DNA from 3 places in the Micromonospora sp. NPDC050695 genome. Region 3 is predicted to be linked to each of the others. Evidence: predicted binding sites of a transcription regulator. Region 3 holds the regulator's gene; each other region holds the start of a gene.
The links. The regulator HrcA, encoded in region 3, represses chaperone genes, less so after heat shock. The targets are predictions, from matches to a motif close to GGTTNGCACNCTCNNNNNGAGNGTGCNAACC.
Positions count from the first base shown of each region.

Region 1 (4,169 bases), on a different contig from region 3:
CAGGCCGGCGTGACGTAGACCGCGTAGATGACGGTGAGCCCGGCCTCGCGCGGTGCGACCGTACCCCCGGCGTGCCCGACGAAGCGGCCGCCCGGATCCGCCACGAACTGCGCGTTGTCCGCGCCGCGCGAGGTGTACGCCACCCGCGCCGCGTACTCCGCGTGGGACCGGGCGGCCGCGTCGGCGATCGTCTCCAGGAAGGCCAGCGGAGCGTCGGCGAGCATCTCCAGGCGCAGCGCCCGCATCCGGGCGGCGTCCGCCGGCCGGACCCGGCGAATCTGCGCCCGCAGGGCTGGCGAGCCCGTGTCGGTGGTCATGTCCGCATGCCTACCACAGCTGCGACCGCTGTTTCGCGGCCGTTTCCTCTGAGCCGTGGGCCGGGGTCAGACCAGCAGGTCATTCAGGTACGCGACACCGCTGCGTGCCTGCGCGACCTCCCACAGCCGGGCCGCCCGGACGATGCCCGATTTGTGGTCGTGCGCGGCCGTCACTCCTCGTGTAGCGTGCGATTTCGGTCACCCGTTTCAGCGGCCGTCATCGATCGCTGGAGCGGTGGTCCGCGGGCGCTCGGCCAGGCCGTGCGCCGGGGCAGGCAACGCTGCGCAGAGTGAGGAAGTGCACCGTGGCACAGGGCACCGTTAAGTGGTTCAACGCCGAAAAGGGCTACGGCTTCATCGCCGTCGACGGCGGTCAGGACGTGTTCGTCCACTTTTCCGCGATCGAGATGGACGGTTACAAGGCGCTGGACGACGGTCAGCGGGTGGAGTTCGAGATCGCGCAGGGTCAGAAGGGCCCGCAGGCCGAGCGCGTACGCCTGCTCGCCTGAGTCCTTTCCTCCCGCGCGTCGCGGCTGCGGTGCGGGCACACACCCGGGAAGATCGTGAACCGTTCCAGCCGATGCTGAGGAGGGTTCATGACCGACCAGCCACCCCCGCCCACTCCGCCTGACGGGCCGGGCGTTCCCGGCGGCCCGCCGCCTGGCTGGGATCCCACGCAGAGCGGCTGGGGTACGCCGCAGGTGCCCCCGCAGGGTTGGGCGTTCCCGCCCACCGGCGGATACCCGCCCGGCGCCGGCCCCTACCCGGGGCAGCAGTGGTATCCGGGGGCACCGGTCGGCTGGTACCCGCCGGGTCACGGGTTCGACCCGAACGACGCCCTGGTCACGCCGCCCGGTATGGGTATCGGCGGCTGGTTCGCCCGGTGTGCGGGAGCACTGCGCCGGGGGTGGCGGCTGTTGGTGCCGATCATGCTGATCACCCAGGTGCTGCCGGCCGCCGTGCTCGGGGTGATCTCCCTGGGTGTGGACCCGTCGGCCGGCTGGGCGGCGCAGGTCGAGCCCGGCTCACCGTCCGAGCTGCCGGAGACGTTCGTCACGGACCTGGTCACCGTCCTGTCCGTGGTCATCGTCGGCAGCCTGCTGATCGGGCTGGTGCAGGCCGTGGGGTGGGCCGCCGGCAGTTGGGTGATCACCCGGCAGGCGGCGGGGGAGCCCGTCGGCGTGGGGCCGGCGCTGCGCTACGGCGTACGGCGGGCGCTCGGGCTGTGGGGCTGGACCCTGCTGGTCAGCCTGCTCATCGGGGTGGGGGTCTGCTTCTGCGTCCTGCCGGGCATCTACCTGGCGTTCGCGCTGAGCATGGCCGGGCCGGTCTACCTGTTCGAGCGGCAGAACCCGATCGGTCGGTCGTTCCGGATGTTCCACGACCGGCTCGGCCTGCTGCTGGGTCGGGTGGCGCTCGTCGCCGCGGCGGTGATCGTGGCCACCCTGATCCCGTCGGTGCTGGAGGGGATCATCTCGGCCCCGCTGGGTCCGGATCCGCTCGCGTCACCCGGCACCGCGGTCGGCATCGTCCTGGTGACCGGGGTCGCGGCCGTGCTGGCCCTGCCGGCCCACCTCGCCCAGTTGATCGGTCTGCTGGTCACATACGCCGAGCAGCGGGCTCATGAGGTGCCGGTGAACAGCGCCGGGCTGGCCGCCGAACTCCGCTGACCGGCCCCATCGTGCTTGCACTCGGCAGGGGAGAGTGCTAAACAAGTCATTGGCACTCGCATACCGTGAGTGCCAATGGTCGGGACGGTGGGGCCAGGTTGCACCGGCGTGGAGACGCCGGGGCGGCACATGGCCGGTCGTCGCGGGCTATCCGGCCCGGCCGAAGGACGTCGTCGTCGCCAGGTGGCGACGTCCCAAGGTGCGTACACCAGGCGGCCCATCCGGGGCACACATCTCGGGTGGCCCGTGAGTGTCCAGGAGGACAACGCCGTATGGCCAAGATGATCGCGTTCGACGAAGAGGCGCGCCGCGGCCTCGAGCGGGGCATGAACCAGCTCGCTGACGCCGTAAAGGTGACCCTCGGCCCCAAGGGCCGCAACGTCGTGCTCGAGAAGAAGTGGGGTGCCCCCACCATCACCAACGATGGTGTGAGCATCGCCAAGGAGATCGAGCTCGAGGACCCGTACGAGAAGATCGGCGCCGAGCTGGTCAAGGAGGTCGCCAAGAAGACCGACGACGTTGCCGGTGACGGCACGACGACGGCGACCGTCCTGGCCCAGGCTCTGGTTCGCGAGGGCCTGCGCAACGTGGCCGCCGGCGCCAACCCGATGGCCCTGAAGCGGGGCATCGAGGCCGCGGTCGCGAGCGTCTCGGAGGAGCTGTCCAAGCTCGCCAAGGACGTCGAGACCAAGGAGCAGATCGCCTCCACCGCCTCCATCTCCGCTGGCGACAGCACCGTCGGCGAGATCATCGCCGAGGCGATGGACAAGGTCGGCAAGGAAGGCGTCATCACCGTCGAGGAGAGCAACACCTTCGGTCTGGAGCTTGAGCTCACCGAGGGTATGCGCTTCGACAAGGGCTACATCTCGGCCTACTTCATGACCGACCCGGAGCGCATGGAGGCCGTCTTCGACGACCCCTACCTCCTGATCGTCAACAGCAAGATCTCGTCGGTCAAGGACCTGCTCCCGATCCTCGAGAAGGTCATGCAGTCGGGCAAGCCGCTGCTGATCATCTCCGAGGACATCGAGGGTGAGGCCCTGGCGACCCTGGTCGTCAACAAGGTCCGGGGCACCTTCAAGTCGGTCGCCGTCAAGGCGCCGGGCTTCGGTGACCGCCGCAAGGCCATGCTCGCCGACATCGCCATCCTCACCGGTGGCCAGGTCATCAGCGAGGAGGTCGGCCTCAAGCTGGACGCCGTCGGCCTCGACATGCTGGGCCGCGCCCGCAAGGTCGTGGTGACCAAGGACGAGACCACCATCGTCGACGGTGCCGGCGACGCCGACCAGATCCAGGGTCGGGTCAACCAGATCCGGGCCGAGATCGACAAGAGCGACTCCGACTACGACCGGGAGAAGCTGCAGGAGCGGCTGGCCAAGCTGGCCGGCGGCGTTGCGGTCATCAAGGTCGGCGCGGCCACCGAGGTCGAGCTCAAGGAGCGCAAGCACCGCATCGAGGACGCCGTTCGCAACGCGAAGGCGGCCGTCGAGGAGGGCATCGTCCCGGGTGGTGGCGTCGCGCTGGTCCAGGCCGGCAAGACCGCCTTCGACAAGCTCGACCTGGTCGGCGACGAGGCGACCGGTGCGAACATCGTCAAGGTCGCGCTGGACGCCCCGCTGCGGCAGATCGCCGTCAACGCCGGCCTCGAGGGCGGCGTCGTGGTGGAGAAGGTCCGTAACCTCGAAGCGGGTCACGGTCTGAACGCCGCCAACGGCGAGTACGTCGACCTGCTGGCCGCGGGCATCATCGACCCGGCCAAGGTGACCCGGTCGGCGCTGCAGAACGCCGCGTCCATCGCGGCGCTCTTCCTCACCACCGAGGCCGTTGTCGCGGACAAGCCGGAGAAGACCCCGGCTGCCCCGGCTGGCCCGGGTGGCGGGGACATGGACTTCTGAGTCCAGTTCCGACACACCGAACGGGGCGGGCCGCTGACGCGGTCCGCCCCGTTCGTCGTCAGGTGGGCAGCGGGCGCTGGTTACGCCGCTTCTGCGCCCGGTCGTACGGCGGAAGCAGCTGGATCGGCGCGTCCACCATCTCCTGCGGCTCCTCGACCACCGGCTCGCCGTCGGTGGTCATCTCGGCCAGTTGCTCGGCGTCTCCGTAGTCGAGCCGTTCGAACGGCAGTTGGCCGGGCAGTTCGCCGACCGGTTTCCAGGTGATCGGCGGGCCGTCCTCGGTCTGG
Region 1 is NZ_JBFAHZ010000011.1:10,054-14,222, forward strand. It holds gene AB0H52_RS11015 (GNAT family N-acetyltransferase) at 1-317, opposite strand, end outside; gene AB0H52_RS11020 (cold-shock protein) at 623-826, shown strand; gene AB0H52_RS11025 (hypothetical protein) at 914-1,987, shown strand; gene groL (chaperonin GroEL) at 2,260-3,882, shown strand; gene AB0H52_RS11035 (hypothetical protein) at 3,941-4,169, opposite strand, start outside.
Region 1: a site for HrcA is predicted at 2,035-2,065, ahead of groL (chaperonin GroEL). Genes of this name have one in related genera too.

Region 2 (4,169 bases), on a different contig from region 3:
GCGATCGAGGCGGCGTTGGTGACCGCGTTGCGGGTCACCTTCACCGGGTCGATGATGCCGGCCTTGGCCAGGTCGACGTACTCGCCCTTGGCGGCGTCGAGGCCGTTGCCCCACTTCAGGTCGGCGACCTTCTGGGTGACGACGTAGCCGTCGTGACCGGCGTTCTGCGCGATCCAGCGCAGCGGCTCGACGAGCGCCTTGCGCACGACCGAGACGCCGACCTTCTCGTCACCGGTGAAGCCCAGGTCGTCGTCGAGCACCGGGAGGATCTGCACCAGGGCGGCGCCGCCGCCGGGCACGGTGCCCTCCTCGACCGCGGCCTTGGTCGCCGCGATGGCGTCCTCGATGCGGTGCTTGCGCTCCTTCATCTCGACCTCGGTCGCCGCACCCACCTTGATCACGGCGATGCCGCCGGAGAGCTTCGCCAGCCGCTCGGCCAGCTTCTCCCGGTCCCAGTCGGAGTCGGAGGCCTCGATCTCCTTGCGGATCTGGGCCACCCGGTCGGCGACGTCGGTCTTCTGGCCGCCACCGTCGACGATCGTGGTGTTCTCCTTGTCGACCACGACGCGCCGGGCGGTGCCGAGCACCTCCAGGCCGACCTGGTCGAGCTTGTAACCCAGCTCCGGGGCGACCAGCTCGGCGCCCGTGGAGATCGCGATGTCCTGCAGCATGGCCTTGCGCCGGTCGCCGAAGCCCGGGGCCTTCACGGCGCAGACCTTGAGGGTCTTGCGCAGCGAGTTGACCACCAGGGTGGAGAGCGCCTGACCGTCCACGTCCTCGGCGATGATCAGCAGGGGCTTGCTGTTCTGCAGGACCTTCTCCAGCAGCGGCAGCAGTTCCTCGATCGCCGAGATCTTCTGGGTGGTGACCAGGATGTACGCGTCCTCGAGGACGGACTCCTGACCCTCCAGGTCGGTGACGAAGTTCGGCGAGATGAAGCCCTTGTCGAACTGGAGACCCTCGGTCACGTCCAGCTCGGTGGTGAGCATCGAGCCCTCCTCGACGGTGATGACACCGTCGCGGCCGACCCGCTCCATCGCCTCGGCGATCAGCTCGCCGATGGTGGCGTCCTGCGCGGAGATCGTCGCCACGTTCGCGATCGACTCCTTGCCGGCGACCTCGACGGCCCGGCCGAGCAGCGCCTCGGAGACCTTGGCGGCCGCCGCGTCGATGCCCCGCTTGAGGCCGGCCGGGTTGGTTCCGGCGGTCACGTTGCGCAGGCCCTCACGGACCATCGCCTGGGCCAGCACGGTCGCGGTGGTGGTCCCGTCGCCGGCGACGTCGTTGGTCTTGGTCGCCACCTCCTTGACCAGCTGCGCGCCGAGGTTCTCGTAGGGGTTGGTGAGCTCGATCTCCTTGGCGATGGTCACACCATCGTTGGTGATCGTCGGCGCACCGAATTTCTTGTCCAGGACGACGTTGCGCCCGCGCGGGCCGAGGGTGACCTTGACCGCGTCCGCGAGGGCGTTGACACCGTGCTCCAGCAGGTGCCGGGCGTCGTCCGAGAAGCTCAGGATCTTCGCCATGAATGTCCCTTCGAAGCGTCATTGCCCCGGCCCGGCGAGCCGGACCGGGGCAATGGCACTGATCGGTTGCTTACTTCTCGATGACCGCGAGGACGTCGCGGGCGGAGAGCACCAGGTACTCCTCGCCGGCGTACTTGACCTCGGTGCCGCCGTACTTCGAGTAGAGGACGGTGTCGCCGACCTGAACGTCAACCGGAACCCGGTTGCCGTTGTCGTCGACGCGCCCCGGGCCCACAGCGAGGACGGTGCCCTCCTGCGGCTTCTCCTTGGCGGTGTCGGGGATCACGATGCCCGACGCCGTGGTGGTCTCAGCCTCGTTCGCCTGGACCACGATGCGGTCCTCGAGCGGCTTGATCGCAACCTTGGTCGCGGTAGTCACGGGCATACCCTCCTGGGGTACTGGTTTCGTTGCTGGCCAGCGGGGCTGACCAGCGTCAATCTGCCTCATGCCACCGGGCGGGACCGTCGTCGCGGGTGCCGGTCCGCCTGGCGTGCGCACCCGGGTCGCGAGACCCGGAAGCTGGCACCCTCAGGGTGAGAGTGCTAATCGCAGGTTATTCCGTGGCTAGCACTCCGTCAAGGAGAGTGCCAGCGCGTCGCGCCCCGCCAGCCAGGATTTCCGGGTCGCCCGGGACAATGGCGGAGTGGATCTCGACCAGCTGGCGACGCTGCGTACCCCCGAGGGGTCGGCCGCGCTCGCGGCGGCGGCCGAGCTGGCCGGCGGTGATCCGCTGACCGCGGCGTCGGCCCTGCGCGCGGCCGGGGTGCCGCCGCCACTGGCCGCGGCGGCGCTCACCCAGGCCGAGCTGCGCCACCGGGCGATCGGCAAGTTCGGCCCGGGTGCCGCCGGGATGTTCCTCACCCGGGCCGGACTGGAGCAGGCCACCCGCCGGGTGGTCGCGGACCGCCGCGCCGAACGGCTGCGAGCGGCCGGCGTCCACACCCTCGCCGACCTCGGCTGCGGCCTGGGCGCCGACGCGCTGGCCGCGGCCCGTGCCGGCATCCGGGTGTACGGGGTGGAGGCCGACCCGGTGACCGCCGCGATGGCCGCCGCCAACGCGGCCGCGGCGGGGCTGGCCGACCTGTTCACGGTCGAGTGCGGCGACGCCACAGCGTTCGACGTCACCCGGGTCGACGGGGTCTTCTGCGATCCGGCCCGCCGGACGACCGGCACCGGGCGGCGGATCTTCGACCCGCGCGCCTACTCGCCACCCTGGGACTTCGTGACCGGGTTGGCCGAGCGGGTGCCGCGCACCGTGGTGAAGGTGGCGCCGGGCCTGGACCACTCGCTCATCCCGCCCGGCGCGGAGGCCGAGTGGGTCGGCGTGGACGGCGACCTGGTCGAGGCCGCGCTCTGGTGCGGGGAGCTGGCGGAGGTGCCCCGCCGCGCCACCCTGTACCGCCAGGAGAGCGGCGAGACCCGCCGCCACCAGCTCACCGGCTCAGGTGCCACCGAGGCGCCGGTCGGGACGGTGGGCCGCTACCTCTACGACCCCGACCCGGCGGTGGTCCGCGCGCACCTCGTCGCCGAACTGGCCGACGAGCTGCACGCCACGCTGGGCGACCCGAGCATCGCCTACCTCTACGCCGAGCACCCGACCCGCACCCCGTACGCCCGCTGCCTGGAGATCACCGACGTGCTGCCGTTCTCGCTCAAGCGCCTGCGGACGCTGCTGCGGGACCGCCGGGTGGGTCGGGTGGAGATCCTCAAGCGGGGCTCGGCACTCACCCCGGAGCAGCTCCGGCGGGACCTGCGGTTGACCGGCGACCAGGCGGCGAGTCTGGTGCTCACCCGGGTCGCCGGGGCGCCGACCGTACTGATCGGCCGGCCGGTCGACTAGCGTCGTCGGTGTGGCGGGACAGGGCACTCCGGCGACGGCACTACTGGTCAAGCGTGGCATCGCGCATCGCACCCACCCGTACCGGGTGGCGCCGGACGCCCCGAACTACGGCGCGCTGGTGGCGACGGCGCTCGGCGTGGCACTGGAGCGGGTGTTCAAGACGCTGGTGACCGACGTGGACGGCGCACTCACCGTGGCGGTCGTACCGGTCAGCGGTGAACTGGACCTCAAGGCGCTCGCGGCGGCGGTCGGCGGCAAGCGGGCCGCGCTGGCCGACCGGGTGGTCGCCGAGCGGGCCACCGGCTACGTGCGGGGTGGGATCAGCCCGCTCGGGCAGCGCCGGCGACTGCCCACTGTGCTCGACGACTCCGCACTGGACCTGCCGACGATCTACGTCTCCGCAGGCCGACGCGGTCTGCAACTCGAATTGGCCGCTGCGGATCTGGTGGCGCTGACCGAGGCGCGCACCGCGCCGTTGCACACGCGCTAACACCTGTCGTTACGTCGACTCCCCGGTGGGATGACCGGGGAGTAACAGTCGCGTTGCTGAATTGTTATCGCCCCCAACAAACTTGGCACCTGCGCAGTCTTGTGGAGCTGGTGTGACGCGAAATACGTTGCCGGACACAACAAAACAACACCTCCCCCACCCCCGAAAGGACCCTGCACATGCGTAAGGGGATCCTCACCATCGCCGCCGTGGGCCTGCTCACGGCCGGCGCCTTGACCGCCTGCGGCGACGACTCCAGCAACGACCCGTCCGGTTCGGCCAAGACCCCCAAGATCGGCGTGATCCTCCCGG
Region 2 is NZ_JBFAHZ010000008.1:61,607-65,775, forward strand. It holds gene groL (chaperonin GroEL) at 1-1,526, opposite strand, end outside; gene groES (co-chaperone GroES) at 1,597-1,911, opposite strand; gene AB0H52_RS08280 (methyltransferase domain-containing protein) at 2,171-3,367, shown strand; gene ybaK (Cys-tRNA(Pro) deacylase) at 3,378-3,857, shown strand; gene AB0H52_RS08290 (substrate-binding domain-containing protein) at 4,037-4,169, shown strand, end outside.
Region 2: a site for HrcA is predicted at 2,045-2,075, ahead of groES (co-chaperone GroES). Genes of this name have one in related genera too.

Region 3 (4,169 bases):
GGGTGCTCGGCGACAACCCGCCGCCCCGGGTCGACACCGTCTTCGTCGGCGGCGGCACGCCCACCCTGCTCCCCGCCGACGACCTGGCCCGCATCCTCGACGGCATCGACCGCACCTGGGGGCTGGCCGCCGACGCCGAGGTGACCACCGAGGCGAACCCCGAATCGGTCACCCCGGAATCGTTGCAGCGGCTGCGGGCCGCCGGCTACACCCGGATTTCGCTGGGCATGCAGTCCGCCTCGCCGGGAGTGCTGGCGATCCTCGACCGCACGCACAGCGCCGGCCGGGCCACCGCCGCCGCCCTGGAAGCCCGCGACGCCGGGTTCGAGCACGTCAACCTGGACCTGATCTACGGCACGCCGGGGGAGCGCCCCGAGGACTTCGCGGCCTCGCTGGAGCAGGTCGTCGCCGCCGGGGTGGACCACGTCAGCGCGTACGCCCTGATCGTCGAGGACGGCACCCGGCTCGCCGCCCGGATGCGGCGCGGCGAGCTGGCGTACCCCAGTGACGACGTCGCCGCGGACCGCTACCTGGCCGCGGAGGCCGCCCTCGACGCGGCCGGCCTGTCCTGGTACGAGGTCTCCAACTGGGCGCGCGACGACGCGGCCAGGTGCCGGCACAACCTGCTCTACTGGACCGGCGCGGACTGGTGGGGGTTGGGGCCGGGGGCGCACAGCCACGTCGGCGGGGTGCGCTGGTGGAACGTCAAGCACCCGTCGGCGTACGCCCAGCGGCTCGCCGCCGGCGTCTCACCCGGCCTGGCCCGGGAGGTGCTCACCACCGACGAGGCGCACATGGAGGACGTCATGCTCCGGCTGCGGCTCGCCAGCGGCCTGCCGCTGGCGGTGCTCGACGCCACCGGGCGGGCCGGCGCGCAACGGGCGCTGGCCGACGGCCTGCTGAACGCCGAGGAGTACGCGGCCGGCCGGGCGGTGCTCACCCTGCGCGGCCGGCTGCTCGCCGACGCCGTCGTCCGCGACCTGCTGCCCTGAGCCGGCCCGCCGCCGGTGACGGCGGTGTGCCGGGCCGGCCGGGGGAGCGGCCGGCCCGGGTCACTTGATGAAGCTGGCGGAGAGCGGGTAGCGGTAGAGCTGCCCCTCGTTGGCCTTGATGCCGGCGATGATGCCGAACACGGCACCAAGGATCACGGCGGCCGCGACCGGGATGAACCCGATCACGATGCAGGACAGCACCCAGCCGACCAGGCCGATGATCGACCAGATGAGCTGGAAGTTGAGCGCCGCCACGGCGTGCGCGCGGACCGTGGGGGACTGGTTGCCCCGGGCCAGCAGCGCCACCAGCGGCCCGATCCAGCCGAGCACACCGCCGCTGACGATCATCCCGGCGGCGCCGCCGAAGTGCGCGACCAACGCCCAGGTCTTGTCCTCGTTGTTGGCGTAGCCGCCGCCGGGGCCGCCGTAGGCGCCACCGGTCGGATACCCGCCACCGGGCGGCGGGAAGCCACCGGGCGGGTAACCACCCGGCGGAGGGTAGCCGCCCGACGGCGGTTGGTCGCCGGTGGGCGGCGGATAGCCACCGGCCGGGGGATAGCCGCCCGGGCCGGGTGCCCCGGACAGTGGTGCGGTGGGTGGCTCGGCCGATGCGGACGAGCCCGGTGAGGTCGGCTCCGGCGGGTAGTTGCCGGGGTCTCCCGCTCCGGGAGGGCGAGGAGGTTCAGTCATGAGTGTCACGGTAGGTGCCGTTGGCAACGCCGCACCAGAGCGACACCGCCCGGTCGGGCGGGCCGATCGGCCCAGCGGGGTGGCGCGGGCCGCACCGACGAGCTGTCGTTGATCATCGCGTCGGCGGGGGCACCGACGTAGACTGGCACTCGTTACAGTCGAGTGCCAGGACGGTCCGCCGGCGTGAGGTGTCCGGCGGCCGACGTGCGACAGGAGGTGCGGAGGATGGGTCTCGACGACCGCAAGCTCGCCGTGCTCCGCGCCATCGTCGAGGACTACGTCTCCACCCAGGAGCCGGTCGGCAGCAAGGCGCTGGTCGAGCGGCACCAGCTCGGGGTCTCCCCGGCCACGGTCCGCAACGACATGGCCGTGCTGGAGGAGGAAGGCTACATCCGGCAGCCGCACACCAGTGCCGGCCGGGTGCCCACCGACCGCGGCTACCGGCTCTTCGTCGACCGGCTGTCCCGGGTCAAGCCGCTCAGCCCGGCCGAGCGCCGGGCCATCGAGCGCTTCCTCGTCGGCGCGGTCGACCTCGACGACGTGGTGCACCGCACCGTACGCCTGCTCGCCCAGCTGACCCGGCAGGTGGCCGTCGTGCAGTACCCGTCGCTGGCCCGCTCCTCGGTACGACACCTGGAGCTGGTGCCGATCTCCACGACCCGGTTGATGCTCGTCATGATCGCCGACACCGGGCGGGTGGAGCAGCGGCTGGTGGAACTGCCCGGCCCGGTGCCCGCCGACGACGTCACCGACCTGCGTCGACTGGTCAACGAGAAGCTCGCCGGCGCCCGCCTGTCGGACACGCCGCCGCTGGTGCAGGCGCTGGTCGAGGAGGCGCCGCCCGAGCTGCGTCCGACGATGACCACGCTCGCCACGGTGCTGCTCGAGACGCTCGTCGAACGGCACGAGGAACGCATCGCGCTGGCCGGCACCGCCAACCTCACCCGGGGCGGCCTGCTCGACTTCCAGGGTTCGCTGCGGCCGATCCTGGAGGCGCTGGAGGAGGAGGTCGTGCTCCTCAAGCTCATCGGCGAGACCGAGCCGAGCACGACCCGGGTGCTGATCGGCGACGAGAACGAGTTCGACAACCTGCGGGCCGCCTCCGTGGTCAGCACCGGGTACGGCCCGGGTGCCACGATCGTCGGCGGCCTGGGGGTGCTGGGGCCCACCCGGATGGACTACCCCGGCAATATCGCCACGGTGCGCGCCGTGGCACGCTACGTGGGCGAGTTGCTGGCCCAGAACTGACCAGTCAGGGCCGACGGCCGGCTGCGGCCGCCGGTCGGCGCAACGCGAGACGAACATGAGGACACGGAACGCAGTGGCCAGGGACTACTACGGCATTCTCGGTGTCAGCCGGGAAGCCTCCGATGACGAGATCAAGCGCGCCTACCGCAAGCTGGCGCGCCAGTTCCACCCGGACGTCAATCCGGACCCGGAGGCTCAGGAGAAGTTCAAGGACATCAACGCCGCGTACGAGGTCCTCTCGGACGACCGCAAGCGGCAGATCGTCGACCTGGGCGGCGACCCGCTCGCTCCGGGTGGCGGTGGCGCCGGCGGCCCGGGTGGTCCGGGTGGTGCCGGCCCGTTCGTCGGCTTCCAGGACATCATGGACGCGTTCTTCGGCGGTGCGGCCGGCGGGGCTCGTGGCCCACGTCCGCGTACCCGGCCGGGCGCCGACGCGATCCTGCGACTCGAGTTGGACCTGCACGAGACGGCGTTCGGCGTCGAGGCCCCGATCACCGTCGACACCGCCGTGCTCTGCACCACCTGCTCCGGCGCCGGCACGGCCGCCGGCACCCACCTGGCCACCTGCGAGGCGTGCGGCGGCCGGGGCGAGGTGCAGTCGGTGCAGCGCACCTTCCTCGGCCAGGTGGTCTCGGCCCGGCCGTGCACCGTCTGCCAGGGCTACGGCACCACCATCCCGCACCCCTGCCCCACCTGCGCCGGCGACGGCCGGGTGCGCACCCGCCGCTCGCTGACCGTCAAGATCCCGGCCGGCGTCGAGGACGGCATGCGGATCCGGCTGGCCCAGCAGGGTGAGGTGGGCCCCGGTGGCGGCACCGCCGGTGACCTCTACGTGGAGATCCACGAGCGCCCGCACGACGTGTACTCCCGCAAGGGCGACGACCTGCACTGCCGGGTCACCGTGCCGATGACGGCGGCGGCGCTGGGCACCCGGCTGACCATCAAGACGCTGGACAGCGAGGAGACGGTCGACGTCAAGGCCGGCACCCAGCCGGCCAGCACGCTGCGCCTGCGCGCCCGGGGCGTGCCGCACCTGCGCGGCACCGGCCGGGGCGACCTGTACGTGCACCTGGACGTGCGGACGCCGACCAAGCTCGACCCGGACCAGGAGAAGATGCTGCGCGACTTCGCGAAGACCCGTGGTGAGGAGGTCGCCGAGCTGTCCAAGCAGGGCGGCTTCTTCTCCCGGATGCGCGACGCGTTCAACGGGCACGCCTGAGGTGTCCGCGCCGCTGTTCC
Region 3 is NZ_JBFAHZ010000019.1:70,895-75,063, forward strand. It holds gene hemW (radical SAM family heme chaperone HemW) at 1-992, shown strand, start outside; gene AB0H52_RS17120 (DUF4870 domain-containing protein) at 1,053-1,682, opposite strand; gene hrcA (heat-inducible transcriptional repressor HrcA) at 1,908-2,930, shown strand; gene dnaJ (molecular chaperone DnaJ) at 3,004-4,149, shown strand; gene AB0H52_RS17135 (16S rRNA (uracil(1498)-N(3))-methyltransferase) at 4,151-4,169, shown strand, end outside.